Regions from separate parts of the Cellulomonas sp. NEAU-ZC6 genome, predicted to be linked through region 2. Evidence: predicted binding sites of a transcription regulator. Region 2 holds the regulator's gene; the other holds the start of a gene.
What was found. Region 2 encodes HspR, which represses chaperone genes until heat shock. Its sites were predicted from a motif close to AAGTTGAGTCNNNNNGACTCAACTT; they were not measured.

Region 1 (9,711 bases), on a different contig from region 2:
TGGTGTCGCCCATCCCGGAGCCGATCTCGAGCACGACCGGCGCCACCCGGCCGAACAGCGCGGCCGTGTCGAGCGTGCCGTCCGGGGCGGTGGGCGGCAGGCCGAGCGCCGGGTCGTGCACGGAGAACCCGAGGCGGGGCCACAACCGCTCCAGGGCCTCGGCGCGGCGCGGGCCCAGGGCGGCCTTGCGCGGGTGGAAGGTGCGCACCGGCTCCCCGGCCGACTTCCGGGCGGGCTGGAACGCGGCCCCGGCGGACGGGGCGGCGGGGCGGTCGTCCGGCGCGGGCACGGCGTCGAGGGTAGCCGCGCGAGCACCCCCGGCGCGCGGCCCGGACGCGCGCCCCGGGACCGGCTCTGGCGACCGGGTCAGGCGACCAGCTCGGGCGACCGGCTCGGGCGACCGGCTCAGGCGAGCGGCGCGCTGCTCGGCTCGGCGGTCGACATCAGCCAGAGGTGCTCGCCGAACGGCCCGGTGACCTCGGCGAGCCGGCCGTACGGCGTGTCCTCCGGCTCGGCCACGACCGCCCCGCCGAGGCGCACGGCGGCAGCGGCCGCCGCGTCCGTGTCGGGCACCGCGAAGTAGACCGCCCACGACGCCTGCGGCCAGTGCGGACCGCCACCGATCCCGCCGACGTCCCGGCCGTCCACCTGCAGCGTCGCGTAGTCGAAGCCCTCGGCGCTGATGTCCTGCAGCCCGTACCCGAACGCGTCCCGGTAGAACGCCCGGGCGTCGGCCGAGCGGGTGGACAGGTGCTCGTTCCAGATCATCGCGCCGGGCTCGTTCACCACCTCCGCGCCGATCGACGTGCCCGCCTGCCAGAGCGCGACCGCCGCGCCGGTGGGGTCCGCGAGCACCGCCATCGACCCGAAGTCCATGACGTCCATCGGCCCGGCCAGCGCCGTCGCACCGGCCGCCGTCGCCCGGTCGGCGTCGGCGCGCACGTCCGACGACGCGAGGAACGTGAGCCAGGCGGGTGCGGCGCCGTCCGGGAGCACGCCGCTCAGCGCGGCGGCGCGGCGGCCGCCCAGCAGCCCCTCGCTGTAGAAGCCGGTCTCCTCCGGACCCACCTGCCACCGCCAGCCGAGCAGCTCGCCGTAGAACCGGCGCCCCGCCTCGAGGTCGGGGACGGCGAGCTCCGCCCAGCAGGGCGTGCGGTCGGGCCAGGGCTGGTCGCGCACGGTCATCGTCGTCTCCCTCGACGTCGGGCCCCGCCGGTCCGGGGCGCCGTGCGCCCATCAGACCACCGCGCACCGACACGCGACCAGACCGCGCGGACCCCGGGGACGGCGAAGGGGGCGTCCCGGCGGACCGGCGCCCCCTCCGCGCGCCGGTCCACCAGGACGCCCCCGTCCGGGGCCGCCGTCTCAGGCGGCGGTGCGGCCCAGACCCGCGAACTGCCAGCCGGCGTCGCGCCAGCGGGCCGGGTCCAGCTTGCCGCGCGCGTCGACGACGCGCGGGGTGGCCGCCAGCGGCGCCAGCTTCACGGCGTCGGCGTTGGCGAACTCGTCCCACTCGGTGAGGACCAGGACGACGTCGGTGCCCTCGACGGCCTCCTCGATGGAGGTCGCGTAGGACAGCGTCGGGAAGGACCGGCGCGCGGTGTCGCCGGCCTCGGGGTCGAAGACCGTCACCTGGGCGCCGCGCAGGTGCAGCGCCGCGGCGACGTTCAGCGCCGGCGAGTCGCGGACGTCGTCGGTGTCCGGCTTGAACGCCGCGCCGAGCACGCCGATCCGGCGGTTCAGCACGGAGCCGCCGCAGGCCTCGACCGCCATGTCCAGCACGCGCTCGCGCTGGCCCATGTTGATCTCGTCGACCTGCTGCAGCAGCGCCGAGGCCCGGTACGCGCCGAGCTCGTTGGCGCGGTGCATGAGCGCGCGGATGTCCTTGGGCAGGCAGCCGCCGCCGAAGCCGAGGCCGGCGTTGAGGAACTGGCGGCCGATGCGGACGTCGTGGCCCAGGGCGTCGGCGAGCACCGTGACGTCGGCGCCGGCGGCCTCGCAGACCGTGGAGATCGCGTTGATGAACGAGATCTTCGTGGCCAGGAACGCGTTGGCGCTGACCTTGACCAGCTCCGCGGTCGGCAGGTCGGTCACGACGACCGGGGTGCCCTCGGCGATCGGGCCGGCGTAGACCTCGCGCAGCGTGGCCTCGGCACGGGCGGAGGTGCCGCCGATGACGATGCGGTCCGGGTGCAGGGTGTCCTCGACGGCCTTGCCCTCGCGCAGGAACTCGGGGTTCCAGACCAGCTCCGCCGACGTGCCGGCGGGCAGCTCGGGCGCGATCAGCTCGCGCAGCCGGGCCGCGGTGCCGACCGGGACGGTCGACTTGCCGACGATCAGCCCGTCCTTGGTCAGGTTGCGGGCGATGGTGGTCGCGGCGGACTCGACGTAGGCCAGGTTGGCGGCGTGGCTGGTCTTCATCTGCGGGGTGCCCACGCAGATGAAGTGCACGTCGCCCCAGGCGGCGGCCGCCGCGAGGTCGGTCGTGAACTTCAGGCGGCCGGTGGCGAGGTGCTTCTCGAGCAGCGGGTCGAGCCCGGGCTCGTAGAACGGCACCTTGCCGGCGGCGAGGGCGTCGACCTTGCTCTGGTCGATGTCGGCGCCGAGGACCTCGAAGCCGAGCTCGGCCATGGCGACCGCGTGCGTGGCGCCGAGGTAGCCGGTGCCGTAGACGCTGATCTTGTGCGAGCCGGCGGGCTCGGGGGCGGGGCCGGAGGCGGCCAGGTCCTCGGCCGCCAGGGTGGCGGCGGAGAGGGACGCGTCGTTCATGGGAGTGCTCCTCACGGTGGGGCGCGGGCTGCGGGGGGTGCGGGTCCGGCGGTTCACGGGGCGGCCGTCGGGGTCGGGGTGGGCGTGGGCACGGCGGTGGGGGCCGGGCTCGGGGTGCCGCTGGGCGCCGGGGACGGCGCCGGGCCCGGCGCGGTCGTCGGGGCCGGGGCCTCGGCCGCCGGCTCGGGGGCCGGCGCCGCGGGCAGCGTCGGGGCCGCGAGCGGCAGGGCGGCGGTGGTGCCGAGCACCGACCCGCCGAACCCGCGGGCGGGGGCGGCGATGCCGGCGCGGAACGCCTCGAGGCTGTTGGCCCGCGAGTCGACCCGCCAGTCGTTCGTCGCCAGCTGGCCGTCGACGTAGGTGCTGACCGCGAGGTTGAACCACGCGAAGCCGATCACGTCGTCGTTGGCGCCGGGGTCGAAGCCCTCGAAGAACGACTTCACCCAGGCGGGCTTGGTGCCGCCGATCTCGGACGCGCCGACCTCGGCCAGCAGGATCTTCTTGTCCGTGATCGCCCGGAGCTGCTCGAGCGTCCGGCCGTAGGTGTACGAGAACGTCGAGTCGTTGTCCGCCTTGTACGGCGGACGCTGGTAGCCGGAGAGGCCGACCCAGTCGACGTACGCGTCGCCGGGGTAGAGCGCCTGCAGGAACTCCTGGCTCTGGTTGGCCGCCGGCAGGTTGTTGACGATGTTCGGCGCCCACACCCAGACGACGTACTGGTTGGCACCGTTGGCCTCGAAGATGTCGTGCACGTGCTGCCACATCTGCACGAAGTCGCCGACGCCGTTGCCGTTGATCGGCGCGCCGGAGCCGGTCTGCTCGGCCCAGGGGTACCAGACGCCGTTCATCTCGTGGTCGAGCCGGATGGCCAGCGGCAAGCCGGTGGCGGCGATGTCCTGCGCGTACTTGGTCAGGTAGGCGTCGAAGTCGCCGGCGAGGATCCGCGGCAGGCTGTAGGCCGGCTCGTCCACGACGTCGTTCTTCGAGGCGATCGGGCGCGACTCCCAGGTGAGCATCGGCAGCATGTCGCGCTCCCAGGCCCGCGTGACCGCGTTGGCCCGGAAGTCCTCGTCCCAGCCGCCGAAGTAGCCGACCATGTTCTGCGTCTGGCCGACGTCGGAGGCCGCCGCGTCGAACGTGGCCCAGTTGAACGGGGCCTGCTCGGTGTACATGCCGAAGTAGCGGGACGACGGGTCCACCAGCTCGGCCTTGGTGGGCGCGGTCGGCTTGGTCGGCGTCGCGGGCGGCGCCGTCGGGTTGCTCGGCACCGGCGTGCTCGGGTTGTTCGGCGTGGCGCCGCCGGAGCCCGCGCCGGCGCCGCCGGCCGCGGCCTTGGAGCCGCTGCGGGAGCCGGACTTCGAGCCCGACGACGTCGAGCCCGTGGACTTCTTGCCGGCGTCGGCCTCGGCGGCGGCCGCCGCGGCCTCGCGCTCGGCCTGGGCCTTGGCGCCGTCGGCCTCGCCCTTCTTGCGGGCGGCCTGCTCGTCGGCCAGGACGTCCCGGAGGGCGTCGGCCTGGGAGCGGCTGGCCTGCAGCTGCCCCTCCAGCTCGGCGTTGCGGGCCTGGAGCGCGAGCTCCTCGGCCGTCGGCTCGTTGGCGGCGGCCCCCACGATCGAGGAGACCGTCGGGGTGTTCCACACCACCAGGGTGATCGCCAGGAGCGCCACGGCGATGGTCGCGGTCGCGATGCGCGCCCGCATGGTCATCCGGCCCATCGTGGGCGCCCACCAGGCCTTGCCGGTGTGCGTGCTCGGTGCGTCAGACATAGAGGAGTGCCTCCAGGGCGAACAGGATCACGGCGATCCCGTAGGGGATGGCGGCCAGCGGGTTGAGCCGCTTGCGGGTCGGGGCGGGGGCAGCCGTACGGGCCTGCCGCCGCGAGCTCTCGGGGAGCGTGGCGAGCGCCGCCTGCCGGTCGGGCGCGGCCAGGTCGGGTGCGGCCAGCACGGCAGCAGCGGCGGGGGCGTTCTCCGGCGCGTCGCCGGCCGCGAGGGCGGCGGGCGAGACGTGCGCGTGGACCGGGGTGCCCGGGTCCGTGGCGTGGTCGCGCTGCGTCGGGAAGCCGCCGGTCGCGTCGGCCGACGTCCGGTCGACGACGTCCACCGGGGCGGGTCCGGCCATCAGGCCGAGCTCGGCCTCGAGCGACTGGTCCGTCGGGGTCTCCTCGGAGAACCCCGGGTCGCCACCGGCGTAGGCGCCGGCGCGGGTGCCCCAGCCGGAGGCGTGCGCCATCCGCAGGAAGCCGAGCAGGCGGACCGGCATGAGGAAGAACGTCGACACGATGATGAAGATCGGGAGCCGGAAGAAGTCGCTGGGGACCTCCTGCAGGTGCCGGATCTGGCGGATCGCCATCGACAGCACGGAGGACACGACCATCAGGCCGATGACCCAGAACCAGCCGGCCTGCGCGCCGTAGGTCTCCAGCATCGCCTCGTAGAGGTTGACGCCGGTGCCGCTGACGGACCGGTAGATCCAGCCGGCGATCGTGCCGACCAGCAGGAACGGCAGGATGATGTCGGCGAGGAAGAAGATCGACAGCACCGGCGCGTGCCCGAGCATCCAGGGCAGCATCCGCAGGGTGTTGTACTGCGACCCGCGCGCCCAGCGCAGCTGCTGCTTGAACAGCTTCTTCACCTGCAGCGGAGCGTCCGTGTAGACCAGGCTCGTGTGCTGGTAGACGGTGCGGTAGCCCTGCTTCAGCGTGAGGTTGGTCAGGGTGCGGTCGTCGGAGACCTCGAGGAACACGCCCATGAACCGCTGCGTCATGAAGTCGTGCATGACCTCCATGAGGATGTGCCGGCGGAACGCGATCGTGCGGCCCGGGAGGCAGCCGACCTGGCCGAGCACCGACTGCGCGGGCATCGAGTAGAGCGACCGCGAGTTCTCGAGCCAGTCCGCCCAGCGGGTGATCCAGGAGCGCGACGGCTCCAGGATGCGCTGGCGGGTGGTGACGCCGCCGACGTTCGAGTCCTTGAACGGCTTGATGAGCTCGGACAGCGCGCCCGGCGTCCAGACCGTGTCGGAGTCGAGCAGCACGGTGATGTCGTACTTCGACAGCTCGGTGCCGATCTTGACGGCGTTGCGCTTGCCCGGGATCGGGGTGTGCACCCAGCGCACGAGGGGCGCGAACTCGTCGCAGACCGCCTCGAGGTCCGGGTTCCGCTTGCCGTTGATGACGACGATGACCTCGTCGGGGCGCTGCTCGGTGACGCGGGTCAGCACGTCGCGGAACAGGTCGAGCGGCTCGTCCACGACGGGGACGATGACGCTGGTGGTCTCGTGGTGCTCGGCCGTCCACGGGCGGTACCGCCGGGACAGGCCCACCTTGAGGAGCCAGAGGGCCCACACGAGGCCGGAGAAGATCGTGAACAGGTACAGCTCGGCGTTGTCGTCGAGCATGTGCCGGATCTGCAGGATGAAGATGAACATCGCTCACCTCGGCGCTGGTCGGGAGGGGAAGAGCCAGCGGCGACGGTGACGCGGCGAAGAGGACGAGATCGGAGAGCGCATCCCCGGCGAGGACGCCGGCGGGCGGAGCGCGGTCCGCTGTGACTCGGTGACGGGCGATCTGGGCAGGGGTGTCACCCGAAAGGGCGGGCGACGAGGTGGTGGCGGACGATCCTGTGAGCCGGATGTGCTCCCGGCCGACGGTGGTCCAAGAGTGTTGGTCGCGACCTCCGCAGCGCAACTCTCTTCGGGCGAATCGGGCACCGTTTGTGACATGTGCCACACGAGCGCTGTCCGGTTTGCGGGCATATGCGCAGATGACAGACGTGCAACTCGGACATGCAAGGACGTTTGCGACGCTCGGTCGAGCTCCTGGTCAGATGCGAGATCGGCGATGTCGTGCATGTGTCGCGCGCGGGTCGGGCGAGTGAACATGGTCACAACGGGTCATGACAGATGTCAGTGTCATGACGGGATGTGACTGCGCGTGTGACACGGCGGGGCGGGAAGGGGTCCGCCCCGGGGTCGACGGCGAGAGTTGAGCGGAATACGCTCAACTTCGGCACGGTTGCGCCGGGTGCCCGGCGGGACGTGCCGGGCCTCGAGGACTCACGCACGGAGGGGACGTTGGACGCGAAGCTGACCACCAAGACGCAGGAGGCGCTCGGCGACGCCATCCAGCAGGCGACGGCCGCCGGGAACCCGCAGCTGGAGCCGGCGCACCTGCTGAACGCGCTGCTCGCGCAGGAGGGCGGGGTGGCCACCGGGCTGCTCGACGCCGTCGGCGCCGACCGCCAGGCGCTCGGCCGCGCCGTGCGCGCCGTCCTGGTCGGCCTGCCCGCCGCCACCGGGTCGTCGGTCGTGCAGCCCGTGCCGTCCCGCGCGACGGGTGCGGCGCTCGACGCCGCGAACGCCGAGGCGCGCACGCTCGGTGACGACTACGTCTCCACCGAGCACCTGCTGCTCGGCATCGCCGCCGGGCAGACCGGGGTCGCCGACGCGCTGCGCGCGCAGGGTGCCTCCCGGGACGCGCTCGCCGCGGCGCTGCCGTCGGTGCGCGGCTCGGCCCGCGTCACCAGCCCGAACCCCGAGGGCACCTACAAGGCGCTCGAGCAGTACGGCGTCGACCTCACCGAGCGCGCCCGCGACGGCAAGCTCGACCCCGTGATCGGCCGGGACGCCGAGATCCGCCGGGTGATCCAGGTGCTGTCCCGGCGCACCAAGAACAACCCCGTGCTGATCGGCGAGCCCGGCGTCGGCAAGACCGCCGTGGTCGAGGGGCTCGCGCAGCGCATCGTCGCCGGGGACGTCCCCGAGTCGCTGCGCGGCAAGCGGCTGGTCTCGCTGGACCTCGCGGCGATGGTCGCGGGCGCCAAGTACCGCGGCGAGTTCGAGGAGCGGCTCAAGGCCGTCCTGACGGAGATCACCTCCTCCGAGGGCGAGGTCGTCACGTTCATCGACGAGCTGCACACCGTCGTCGGCGCGGGCGCCGGCGGCGAGGGGGCCATGGACGCCGGCAACATGCTCAAGCCGATGCTCGCCCGCGGCGAGCTGCGGCTGGTCGGCGCCACCACGCTGGACGAGTACCGCGAGCGGATCGAGAAGGACCCCGCCCTGGAGCGCCGGTTCCAGCAGGTGTACGTCGGGGAGCCGTCCGTCGAGGACACCGTCGCCATCCTGCGCGGGCTGAAGGAGCGGTACGAGGCGCACCACAAGGTGACGATCGCCGACGCCGCGCTCGTCGCGGCCGCCGCGCTGTCCGACCGGTACATCACCGGCCGCCAGCTGCCCGACAAGGCCATCGACCTGGTCGACGAGGCCGCGTCCCGGCTGCGCATGGAGCTGGACTCCTCGCCGGTCGAGATCGACGAGCTGCAGCGGGCCGTGACCCGGCTCGAGATGGAGGAGGTCGTGCTCTCCGAGGCCGACGACCCCGCCTCGCGCGAGCGGCTGGAGAAGCTGCGCGCCGACCTGGCCGACCGCCGCGAGGAGCTGGCCGGGCTCACCGCGCGGTGGGAGAAGGAGAAGGCCGGGCACAACCTGGTCGGCGACCTCAAGGCGCGCCTGGACGAGCTCCGGTCCACCGCGGACCGGCTGCTGCGCGAGGGCGACCTGTCCGGCGCCGCGCGCATCCAGTACGGCGAGATCCCGGCCGTCGAGCAGGAGATCGCCGCCGCCGAGGAGCGCGAGCGCGCCACCGACGCCCTGGTCCTGGCGGAGCACGACGCCGCGCCGATGATCGCGGACAAGGTCGGCCCCGACGAGATCGCCGAGGTCGTCGCCATGTGGACCGGCATCCCCGCCGGCCGCCTGCTCGAGGGCGAGACGGCCAAGCTGCTCCGCATGGAGGAGGTGCTCGGCGAGCGCCTGATCGGGCAGCGCACGGCGGTCGCCGCCGTGTCCGACGCGGTGCGCCGCTCCCGCGCGGGCATCGCCGACCCCGACCGGCCGACGGGCTCGTTCCTGTTCCTCGGCCCGACCGGCGTCGGCAAGACCGAGCTGGCCAAGGCGCTCGCGGACTTCCTGTTCGACGACGAGCGCGCCATGGTGCGGATCGACATGTCCGAGTACGCCGAGCGGCACTCGGTGGCGCGCCTGATCGGGGCGCCCCCGGGCTACGTCGGCTACGAGGAGGGCGGCCAGCTCACCGAGGCCGTCCGGCGCCGCCCGTACTCCGTGCTGCTGCTGGACGAGGTCGAGAAGGCGCACCCCGAGGTGTTCGACATCCTGCTGCAGGTGCTGGACGACGGCCGGCTGACCGACGGCCAGGGGCGCACCGTCGACTTCCGGAACGTCATCCTGGTCCTGACGTCCAACCTCGGCTCGCAGTTCCTCGTCGACCCGCTGCTCGACCCGGCCGGCCGCCGGGACGCCGTGATGGGCGCCGTGCGCGAGGCGTTCAAGCCGGAGTTCCTCAACCGGCTGGACGACGTCGTGCTGTTCGACCCGCTGTCGCTGGCCGAGATCACCCGGATCGTCGACCTGCAGGTGGCGGCGCTCGCCGCCCGGCTCCGCGACCGGCGGCTCACGCTGGACGTCGACCCGGCCGCCCGGGAGTGGCTCGCCATGGAGGGGTTCGACCCCGCCTACGGCGCCCGGCCGCTGCGGCGCCTGGTGCAGCGCGAGATCGGCGACCGGCTGGCCCGGCTGCTGCTGGCCGGCGAGGTGCACGACGGGGACACCGTCCGCGTCACCCGGTCCACGCAGGAGGGCGAGGGGCTGGCGCTGGCCCGCGCCTGACGCCTCGCTCGTCGATGACGGCGGCGGAGGTGCGCCCGAGGCGGTACGCACCCCCGCCGCCGTCGTCGTCCCCCAGGCCGCCGCGTCGCGGGCGTGCGACGATCGATCGCGATGATCGCCACCGTCGTCCGCACCGCCCCGGCCGCGGCCCAGGGCTCCGGCGCCGAGCTCACCGGCCTGGCCGGCTGGGTGGTCGGCGTCATCGAGGCGCTCGGCCCGCTCGGCGTCGGCCTGATCGTGGCGCTCGAGAACCTG
Region 2 (9,711 bases):
GGGGGTGCGCTCGCCACGGTTGCGCTGCCACTGCAGGACGGCGACCGTGAGCCCGTACGCCCAGGCCGCGCCGATGCCGACGAACATCGCCGTGACCAGCTGTTCCGGGAGCGAGCGCCGCAGCACCCGGAGCAGGACGAGCACGGCGGCGCCGAGCCCGACCGTCCAGGCCAGGGCCGGCACCCGCTGCAGCGACACCGTCGTCCGGCGGTCGTCCCGGTGGTAGCGCCCGCCGGCGACGACGAGCAGCCGCCCGGGCCAGCACCACGCCGCCAGGACGGCCCGCACCGGACCGCGCACGCCGGCCGGGACCCCGTCGCACGCCGTCGTCCAGGTCACCGCGGCGACGTCCCGGAACCGCATCGGCTGCCAGCCGACCGCGGCCGCGGCGGCGTGCCGGGCTGCGCGGGTGGGCGGCACGACGGCGTCGGTGTCCGGCTGGCCCATGCCCGGCATGCTGGCGCAGCCCGCCCGCCGCCGCACGTCGGCGCCGCGCCCGCCGTGCGCGAGAGCCCCGCCGAGATGACACTTCCTGCCTGCGTGCCGGACGTCGATCACAGGCGCGGAGTGCCATCTCGGCGCAGGAGCGGGCGCAGGCAGGTGCGCCGGCCCGGCCGCATCGCCGGCGCTTTCTCGGGACGCCCCCTGGGATCGCGGCTGGGGACGCGAGAATCGGCTGGCGGTGCGGAACGGGGCGCCGCCGGGTCAGCGGGAGGTGTAGGCGGCGAGGACGATCTCGGTGGCCCGGGCGAGCACGGCGTCGTCCGGCTCGGCGTCGAACGCCGGGCGGTCGGTGAGGACGGCCAGGACGACCGGCGCGCCGTCGGGGGGCCAGAGGACCGCGATGTCGTTCCGGGAGCCGTACCGGCCGGCGGTGCCCGTCTTGTCGCCGACGACCCAGCCGTCGGGCGTGCCCGCGCGGATCGCGTCCGCGCCGGTGGTGCTACCGGTGAGCCAGCCGACGTAGGCGGCGCGCACGTCCGGAAGCAGCGCGTCGCCGAGGGCGTAGCCGGCCAGGCCGTCGGCCAGCGCGCGCGGGGTGCTGGTGCGGGGCGTCTCGCCGGGGGTGAACTGGTTGAGCCCGGGCTCGCCGGTGTCGACCTGCGTGGTGGTGTCGCCGATCCCGACGAGCGCCGCCTGCAGGGCCTCCGGTCCGCCGAGGTGCCGGAGCAGCACGTTGAACGCGCCGTTGTCGCTCACGGAGACGGCGGCCGCGGACAGCTCCGCCACCGTCATCGTGCTGCCGACCCGCTCGCCGGTCACGGGCGCGTGGCCCGCCCCGGCGACGTCCTCGGCCGTGATCGCCAGTGCCTCGTCGAGCGCCGTGGCGGGGCGGCCGGCGAGCACGGCGCCGGCGGCCAGGGCCTTGATGGTCGAGGCGTAGCCGAACCGCTCGTCGGCGCGGTGCGCGACGACGTCGCCCGTCGCGGTGTCGACGGCGTAGACGCCGACCCGCGCACCCGAGGTCGACTCCAGCGCCGCCAGGTCGTCGGCGACCGACGGGCTCAGGTCGACGGGCGCGGCGGCCGGGCTCGGGGTGGGAGACGCGCTCGCCGACGGCGCCACCGGCCCGGAAACCGTGGCGTCGCCGCCGGCGGTGCAGCCCGCGACGAGCAGGGCCGTCCCGACCGCGAGCGCCATCACGGCCCCGGCCCGGGCCACGAGCGGGCGCGTCGGCTCAGCGCCCACCGGGCCGCCACAGCACGATGGCGCCGCGCGAGCCGGTGGCGCGCGGGTCCTCGACCGGCTCGCCCGCGGTCGCGGCACGCCGCCGCTGACCACGGCCCATCGCCACGACGTCCCCCGAGGGGTGCGCGGTGAACACGCGCCGCCCGGTCTCGGTGAACGCCCGCAGGTACTCGACCTGGCGGCTGAGGCGCTCGACCTCGGACTCGAGCTCGAGGATCCGCTTGATCCCCGCGAGGTTGACGCCCTCCTCCTGGGAGAGCCGCTGCACCTCGCGGAGGGTGGCGATGTCGCGCATCGAGTAGCGGCGGCCGCGGCCGCGCGTGCGGCCGGGCTGCACGAGCCCGAGCCGGTCGTACTGCCGCAGGGTCTGCGGGTGCATGCCCGCGAGCTCGGCGGCGACCGAGATCACGTAGAGCTGGGCGTCGTCGGACGCCATCACGACCACCTCCCGACGGGTCGCGGCCCGGCGGGACGGGTGGGCCCCGTCCCGCCGGCCGGCTCGGTCACTCCTTCGCGCGGGCCAGCAGGTCGGCGCGCGGGTCCTCCCCGGACGTCGCGATGCCGAAGGCCTGCACGGCCTCCTTGGCGGCGGCGCTGAGCCGCTGCGGGACGACCACCTGCACCGTGACCAGCAGGTCGCCGGCGCCGTCGGGCCCCGGGACGCCGCGGCCCTTGACCCGCAGGGTGCGCCCGGACGGCGTGCCCGCGGGGACCTTGAGCCGGACGGTGCTGCCGTCCAGCGTCGGCACCGTGACCTCCGCGCCGAGCGCCGCCTCGTCGAACGCGACGGGCAGCGTCAGGCGCAGGTTGGTGCCGTCGAGCGCGAACACCGGGTGCGGCGTCACGCGCACGGTGACCTCGAGGTCGCCGGCGGGTGCGCCGTGCTCCCCGGGGCGGCCCTTGCCGCGCAGCCGGATCTTCTGCCCGTCCCGCACGCCCGCGGGGATGCGCGCCTTGACGGTGCGCCCCTCCACGCCGAGCTGCACGGTCGAGCCCTCCACGGCCTGCCGGAACGGCAGCGTGGTGACCGCCGACAGGTCCGCGCCGCGGCGCGCCGTGCGGGTCTGGCCGAAGCCGCCCCCGCCGAACAGCCCGCCGAGGATGTCCTCGAACCCGCCGTTGCCGCCGGCGCCGCCGGGCGCGCCGCCCTGCGGGAACCGCACGCGGCTGCCGCCGCCGCCCGCCCCGCTGAACACGCCGCCGAACAGGTCCTCGAACCCGCCGTTCGCGCCACCCGCACCACCGGGGCCACCGGCGCCCGCGCGGAACCGCGCGCCGCCGGCCATGGCCCGCAGCTGGTCGTACTGCTGGCGCTGCTCGGCGTCGGAGAGCACGGCGTAGGCCTCGCCGACCTCCTTGAACTTGGCCTCCGCGACCGCGTCGCCCGGGTTGTGGTCCGGGTGCATGGTGCGGGCCAGCTTGCGGTACGCCTTCTTGATGGCCGCGGCGTCGGCGTCCTTGGGGACGCCGAGCACGGCGTAGAAGTCCTTCTCCAGCCAGTCCTGACCGCTCACGACGCCTCCTTCCGTCCTGCCATCGTGGTGGACCCGGCCGCGCAGCACCTGCGCGGCCGGGTCCCCATCCTGCTCGTCACGCCTCCGGGTCGACGACCGCCACCCGGGCGGCGCGCACGATGCGGTCGCCCATGCGGTAGCCCGGCTGCAGCACCTGCTGCACCGTCGGCTCGGACACGTCGGCCGAGTGGCCGTGCATCAGGGCCTCGTGCACCTGCGGGTCGAACGGCTCGCCGGCCGCCCCGTACCGCTCGATGCCGAACCGGCCCAGCGTGGCCTCCAGCTTCTCGGCGATGGACGCGAACGGGCCGACCAGGTCACCGTGCTGGCGGGCCAGCTCGATGTCGTCGAGGACGCTGATCAGCGCCTCGGCGACCGAGGCGACGCCCTGGTCGCGGGCGCCGAGCGCCTCGGCCTTCGACCGCTTCACGTACGCCGAGTACTGCTGCTCGAGGTTGTAGTAGTCCGCGTTCCGGCGCTGGAGCTCGTCCAGCCGCTCGGCCGCGAGCTTCTGCGCCTCGACGAGACCCTCCAGCACCACGGCCTCCTCGGCGGCGGACGCCGCCTGCTCGGCCTCGGCCAGCACCTGCTCCTCGGCCGTCGGCTCGCGCAGCTCACCCGTCTCCGGGTCGATGCGGCGCTTGTCGGTCACGCGCGGCTGCTCCTCGGGGTCCGGTCCTCCGGTCTCCCTCGTCGGGTCCTCGCTCACTTCTTGTCACCCTCGTCGTCGACGATCTCGGCGTCCACCACGTCGTCGTCCTGCGCGGACGACCCCGTCGCACCGTCGGTCGGCTGCTCGCCGGCCGGGGCGCCCTCGGGCTGCTGGTTCGCCGAGTACAGCGCCTCGCCGATCTTCTGGCTGGCGGTGACGAGCGCCGTCTGCTTCGCGGTGACCTCGGCCAGGTCGTCGCCCTCGAGCGCCTTCTTCAGGTCGTCGACGGCCGAGCGGACCTCGGTCTTGACGTCGTCGGGCAGCTTGTCGTCGTTGTCGGTCAGCAGCTTCTCGGTGGAGTACACCAGCTGCTCGGCGGAGTTGCGGGTCTCCGCCTCCTCACGACGCGCCTTGTCCTCGGCGGCGTGCGCCTCGGCCTCCTTGACCATGCGGTCGATCTCGTCCTTCGGCAGGCCGGACCCGCCGGAGATCGTCATCGACTGCTCCTTGCCCGTGCCGCGGTCCTTGGCGGACACGTGCACGATGCCGTTCGCGTCGATGTCGAAGGTGACCTCGACCTGCGGGACGCCGCGCGGCGCCGGCGCGATGCCGGTCAGCTCGAACGTGCCCAGCGGCTTGTTGTCCCGGGCGAACTCGCGCTCGCCCTGGAACACCTGGATCAGCACCGACGGCTGGTTGTCCTCGGCCGTCGAGAAGATCTCGGAGCGCTTGGTCGGGATGGCGGTGTTGCGCTCGATGAGCTTGGTCATCACGCCGCCCTTGGTCTCGATGCCGAGGCTCAGCGGGGTGACGTCGATCAGCAGGACGTCCTTGCGGTCGCCCTTGATGACACCGGCCTGCAGCGCGGCGCCGACGGCCACGACCTCGTCCGGGTTGACGCCCTTGTTGGGCTCCTTGCCGCCGGTGAGCTCGCGCACCACGTCGGCGACGGCCGGCATGCGGGTGGAGCCGCCGACGAGCACGACGTGGTCGATGTCGGCCAGCTTGATGCCCGCGTCGCGGATGACCGCGTTGAACGGCGCCTTGGTGCGCTCGAGCAGGTCGGCCGTCATCTGCTGGAACTGCGCCCGGGTGAGCTTCTCGTCCAGGTGGATCGGGCCGTTCTCCGACATCGAGAGGTACTGCAGGCTGATGTTGGTGCTGGTCGCGGACGACAGCTCCTTCTTGGCCTGCTCCGCCGCCTCGCGCAGCCGCTGCAGCGCGATCTTGTCCTTGGACAGGTCGACGCCGGTCGAGTTCTTCACCTGGCCGACCAGCCACTCGACGATCCGGTTGTCCCAGTCGTCGCCGCCGAGGCGGTTGTCGCCGGAGGTCGCGCGGACCTCGATCGTCGAGAAGTCGTCGTCCTTGCCCACCTCGAGCAAGGAGACGTCGAACGTGCCGCCACCGAGGTCGAAGACGAGGATCAGCTCGTCCTCCTTGCCGCGCTCCAGCCCGTAGGCGAGGGCGGCCGCGGTGGGCTCGTTGACGATGCGCAGGACGTTGAGGCCCGCGATCTGGCCGGCGTCCTTGGTCGCCTGGCGCTCGGCGTCGTTGAAGTACGCCGGGACGGTGATGACCGCGTCGGTGACGGGCTCGCCCAGGTACTCCTCGGCGTCGCGCTTGAGCTTGCCGAGCACGCGGGCGGAGATCTCCTGCGCCGTGTACTTCTTGTCGTCGATCTCGGTCGTCCAGTCCGTGCCGATGTGGCGCTTGACCGAGGCGATGGTGCGGTCGACGTTGGTGACCGCCTGGCGCTTGGCGACCTCACCGACGAGGACCTCGCCGGTCTTGGAGAAGGCGACGACCGAGGGGGTCGTGCGCGCGCCCTCCGCGTTGGCGATGACGGTGGGCTCCCCGCCCTCGAGGACGGCGACCACGGAGTTCGTGGTGCCCAGGTCGATGCCGACTGCTCGTGCCATGTCTGTGCTCCTTCGTCGTGCTGCGTGGTCCGGCGTCCGGAGCCGCCCCGGGACTGGGACGGCGGCGCCTTGAGCCTGCTGCGCTCAAGTCTGCGTCGGCGGTCGCCGGTTGGCAACTTCGCGGCGTCGAACTTGAGTCTGCCTGGCTCAACTACGGATCGCCGCGCCGCATTCCCGGGCCGGGCGCAGGCACGGATCGGCAGGTCCTGGTTGCGGTCGGGGCCGCGCCCGACGCTGGTACGACCACGCCACCGAGCCGACCCCCTCGACCACAGGAGCCCCACCGTGCCTCGTACCCCGCACCTGTCCCTGCCCGACCTGACCGGCCGGCGCGCCGTCGTGACCGGAGCCAGCGACGGCATCGGCCTCGGCATCGCGCAGCGGCTCGCCGTCGCCGGAGCCGAGGTCGTGCTCCCCGTCCGCAACGTCGCCAAGGGCGAGGCGGCGCTCGACCGCATCCGCGGGGCGTACGCCGGCGCCCGCGTCTCGCTGCGGCACCTCGACCTGGCGTCGCTCGACTCCGTCGCCGCGCTGGGCCTGCTGCTCCGCACCGAGGGCGACCCGATCCACCTGCTGGTCAACAACGCCGGGCTCATGACGCCGCCGGAGCGGCAGACCACCGTCGACGGGCTCGAGCTGCAGCTCGGCACGAACCACGTCGGGCACGTCGCGCTGGTCGCGCACCTGCTCCCGCTGCTGTCCGCCGGCCGGGCGCGCGTGACCTCCCAGATCAGCGTCGCCGCCCGGAGCGGGGCGATGCACTGGGACGACGTCAGCTGGGAGACCTCCTACGACGGCCGCCGCGCCTACAGCCAGTCCAAGATCGCGCTCGGGCTGTTCGGGCTCGAGCTCGACCGCCGCAGCCGCGCCGAGGGCTGGGGCATCACGAGCAACCTGTCGCACCCCGGGGTCGCCCCGACCAGCCTGCTCTCGGCGCGGCCCGAGCTCGGCCGCGAGCGCGACACCCCGCAGATCGGGGTGATCCGCCGGCTGTCCCGCGCGGGGATCCTGCTCGGCACGGTGGACAGCGCGCAGCTGCCCGCGCTGTACGCGGCGACGTCCCCGCAGGCACGGGGCGGGCGGCTCTACGGCCCCGCCGGACCGGGCCACCTCGGCGGGGCGCCGGCCGAGCACGCCCTGTTCCGCCCGCTGCGCGACGCCGCGGAGGCCGAGCGCGTCTGGCGGGTGTCCGAGGCGCTGGCGGGGGTGCAGCTCGGCCTGGGCGCGGGGGTGTGAGCCGTCAGCCGCCCTCGACGGGGAGCCACAGCTCGACCGTGGCGGTGCTGAAGTCGTCCGCGCGGTCGAGCACCGCCACCACCTCGGGACCGGGCCGCAGCCGCCACGGGTTCGACGGGAACCACTCGGTCGCCGTCGCCGCCCAGAGCTCCTGCAGGGCGTCCGGGTAGGCGCCCTCCGCCCGGAAGACGGCCCAGGTGCCCGGGTCGACGTCGACGACGTCCAGGTCCCCGGGGACGACGGCCTGCGCCGTGACGGCCACGCCGTGCAGGTACGTCAGCTCCGACCCCTCGCGCCGGTCCGGGTCCAGGTCGGTGCTGACGGCGAGCAGGCCGGCCGGCTCGGCGTCACCGAGGGCCTTCAGCCGCAGGTGCTCCTCGGGGGCGATCGCGGCGACGTGCTGCTGGATCGCGGGGTTGACCCCCTCGTGCACGAGGGGGACGCGGGCGGCGTGCCCCGCGAGGCGGAAGGCGGGCCGGGCGGCGATGCGGACGTCCACGGGTGCTGCTCCTTCGACGGTCAGGCGGAACCTCAGGCGAGGCTGGCTGCGGAAGGGACCACCGGAACGCCGCGCGTCCCCCGGGCCGACGCCGTGCACCGACCGGAACGCCCGGCCGAACGCCTCGACCGAGCCGTACCCGTGGCGCACCGCGATGCCCAGCAGGTCCCCGGACCCGCCGACGACCTCCGCGGCCGCGACCGTCATCCGCCGGCGGCGCACGTACTCCGACAGCGGCATCCCCGCCAACGACGAGAACATGCGCCGCAGGTGGTGCTCGGTGGTGCCGAGCGCGGTGGCGAGGCGGGCGACGTCGAGGTCCTCGGCGAGGTGGTCCTCGACCAGGTCGACGAGCCGGTTGAGCGAGGCGATCACGGTGCTCCCTTCCGCCGTCGAGCCTCGCGCACCCACGCCGCCCGGGACCCGATCATCGCGGTCCGGTGCGATCGCCGGAGCCTCGCCTCGCGCTCCCGCCCCGCCCGACGCTCGCCCGCGGCCCGCGGCCGGACCTGCTAGGGCGTTCCGGCCTGGAGCCGGATCCCGGCGAGCAGCAGGTCGAGGCCCGCGCGGAACTGCTCGGCGTCGTCGTGCGCGGCGAACTCCTCGGCGACGTGGTGCAGGAAGGGGAAGTCGACCTCGTCCAGGGCGAGGAGCCCCGCGCGGAACGTCGCGACGAACTCGTCGCGCTCGACCCGGCCGTCGCGCACCTCCGGCGGCGGGTCCTGACCCCGGTCGGCCGCCACGCCCACGACGTACGCCATGATCGCCGCCACGCCGTCGAACCGCTGCCGCGGCGTCAGGTCCAGCCGCATCAGCTCCTGGCCCATCCGGTCGTAGAGCGTCAGCCCGTTGACCTGGGTGCCGGAGTCCTGCAGGAAGTACGCGCCGAGCCACGGCCGGTCCACCGTCGCCGCGTAGAACTCGGTCGCCAGCTCGCGCAGCTCCGCGATCGGGTCGTCACCGGTGCCGAGGTGCGCGGTCCGGGCGAGGACCTCGGCGAGCACGTGGTCCGCCGCGCGCTCGAGCAGCTCGTCCTTGCTCGACACGTACCAGTAGATGCTCCCGACGCCGCCGCCGAGGCGAGCCGCGAGCGCGCGGAACGTCAGGCCGGACTCCCCCGCCTCGTCGAGCAGCGCCACGGCCTCCGCGACGACGGCCTCCATCGAGTGCGAGGAGCGCCGCCGGCCGCTCGCAGCGCGAGCACCGCCACGGCGACGGCCCGCCTCCGCCGGCGCACCCGGCGCCGCGTCGTCCACGACCTCGTCCTCGCGCATGGTTGCACTCTACCGAACGCCGTTCTAGCGTACGGAACACTGTTCGATAACCGAACATTGTTCTAGTAGAGGACTCTCCATGTCAGCTCTTGCCGCGCCCGCGCTCCGGCGGACCTACCCCTCCCTCCGTGCCGCGTGGATCCCGATGGCCGCGCTCTGCCTCGCCTTCTTCGTCGAGATGGTCGACAACACCCTGCTCACGATCGCGCTGCCGACCATCGGCCGGGACCTCGGCGCCGGCACCACGGCGCTGCAGTGGGTCACGGGCGCCTACTCGCTCACCTTCGGCGGGCTGCTGCTGACGGCGGGCTCTGCCGCCGACCGGCTCGGCCGCCGCCGGGTCCTGCTCTCCGGGCTCACCGCGTTCGGGCTCGTGAGCCTCCTGGCCGCGCTGGTCACCACGTCGGGCGAGCTCGTCGCGCTGCGCGCCGCGCTCGGCGTCGCCGCCGCCGCGATGGCGCCCATCACGAACTCGCTGGTGTTCCGCCTCTTCGACTCGCAGGCCCTGCGCGCGCGGGCGATGACCGTGATGATCGTCGTCGGCATGAGCGGGTTCATCCTCGGGCCGGTCCTCGGCGGCACCGCGCTGGCGCACGTCGGCTGGCAGTGGCTGCTCCTCGTCAACGCCCCGATCGCGCTCGTGGCGTGGATCGGCGTGCGGGCGGGCGTCGCTCCGGACGACCCCGCGGGCCTGACGCGCGACCGCCTCGACCTGCCCGGCTCGGTGCTGAGCATCGCCACCATCGGCCTCGCCTGCTGGACCGCCACCAGCGGCGTCGAGCACGGCTGGACGTCGGCGTGGACCTGGTCGGCGGGGATCGGGGCCGCGCTCGCCCTCGTCGGGTTCCTCCGGCACGAGCGCCGCACCGCGCACCCGATGCTCGACCTGTCCGTCTTCCGGGACGGCGTCGTCCGGGGCGCCGCG

Region 1: the regulator HspR is predicted to act here: its motif matches at 6,752-6,776, upstream of clpB (ATP-dependent chaperone ClpB).

Annotation. Positions count from the first base shown of each region.
Region 1 covers NZ_JBXFYH010000002.1:118,440-128,150, forward strand. Annotated here, with positions in the region: gene trmB (tRNA (guanosine(46)-N7)-methyltransferase TrmB) at 1-289, opposite strand, end outside; gene AC1050_RS10580 (VOC family protein) at 406-1,185, opposite strand; gene AC1050_RS10585 (UDP-glucose dehydrogenase family protein) at 1,366-2,769, opposite strand; gene AC1050_RS10590 (glycoside hydrolase family 26 protein) at 2,823-4,535, opposite strand; gene AC1050_RS10595 (glycosyltransferase) at 4,528-6,198, opposite strand; gene clpB (ATP-dependent chaperone ClpB) at 6,844-9,456, shown strand; gene AC1050_RS10605 (DedA family protein) at 9,568-9,711, shown strand, end outside.
Region 2 covers NZ_JBXFYH010000004.1:250,623-260,333, reverse strand. Annotated here, with positions in the region: gene AC1050_RS17220 (hypothetical protein) at 1-447, opposite strand, end outside; gene bla (class A beta-lactamase) at 706-1,689, opposite strand; gene AC1050_RS17210 (heat shock protein transcriptional repressor HspR) at 1,679-2,125, opposite strand; gene AC1050_RS17205 (DnaJ C-terminal domain-containing protein) at 2,193-3,203, opposite strand; gene AC1050_RS17200 (nucleotide exchange factor GrpE) at 3,280-3,855, opposite strand; gene dnaK (molecular chaperone DnaK) at 3,909-5,777, opposite strand; gene AC1050_RS17190 (SDR family oxidoreductase) at 6,063-7,013, shown strand; gene AC1050_RS17185 (AraC family transcriptional regulator) at 7,018-7,887, opposite strand; gene AC1050_RS17180 (TetR/AcrR family transcriptional regulator) at 8,025-8,786, opposite strand; gene AC1050_RS17175 (MFS transporter) at 8,866-9,711, shown strand, end outside.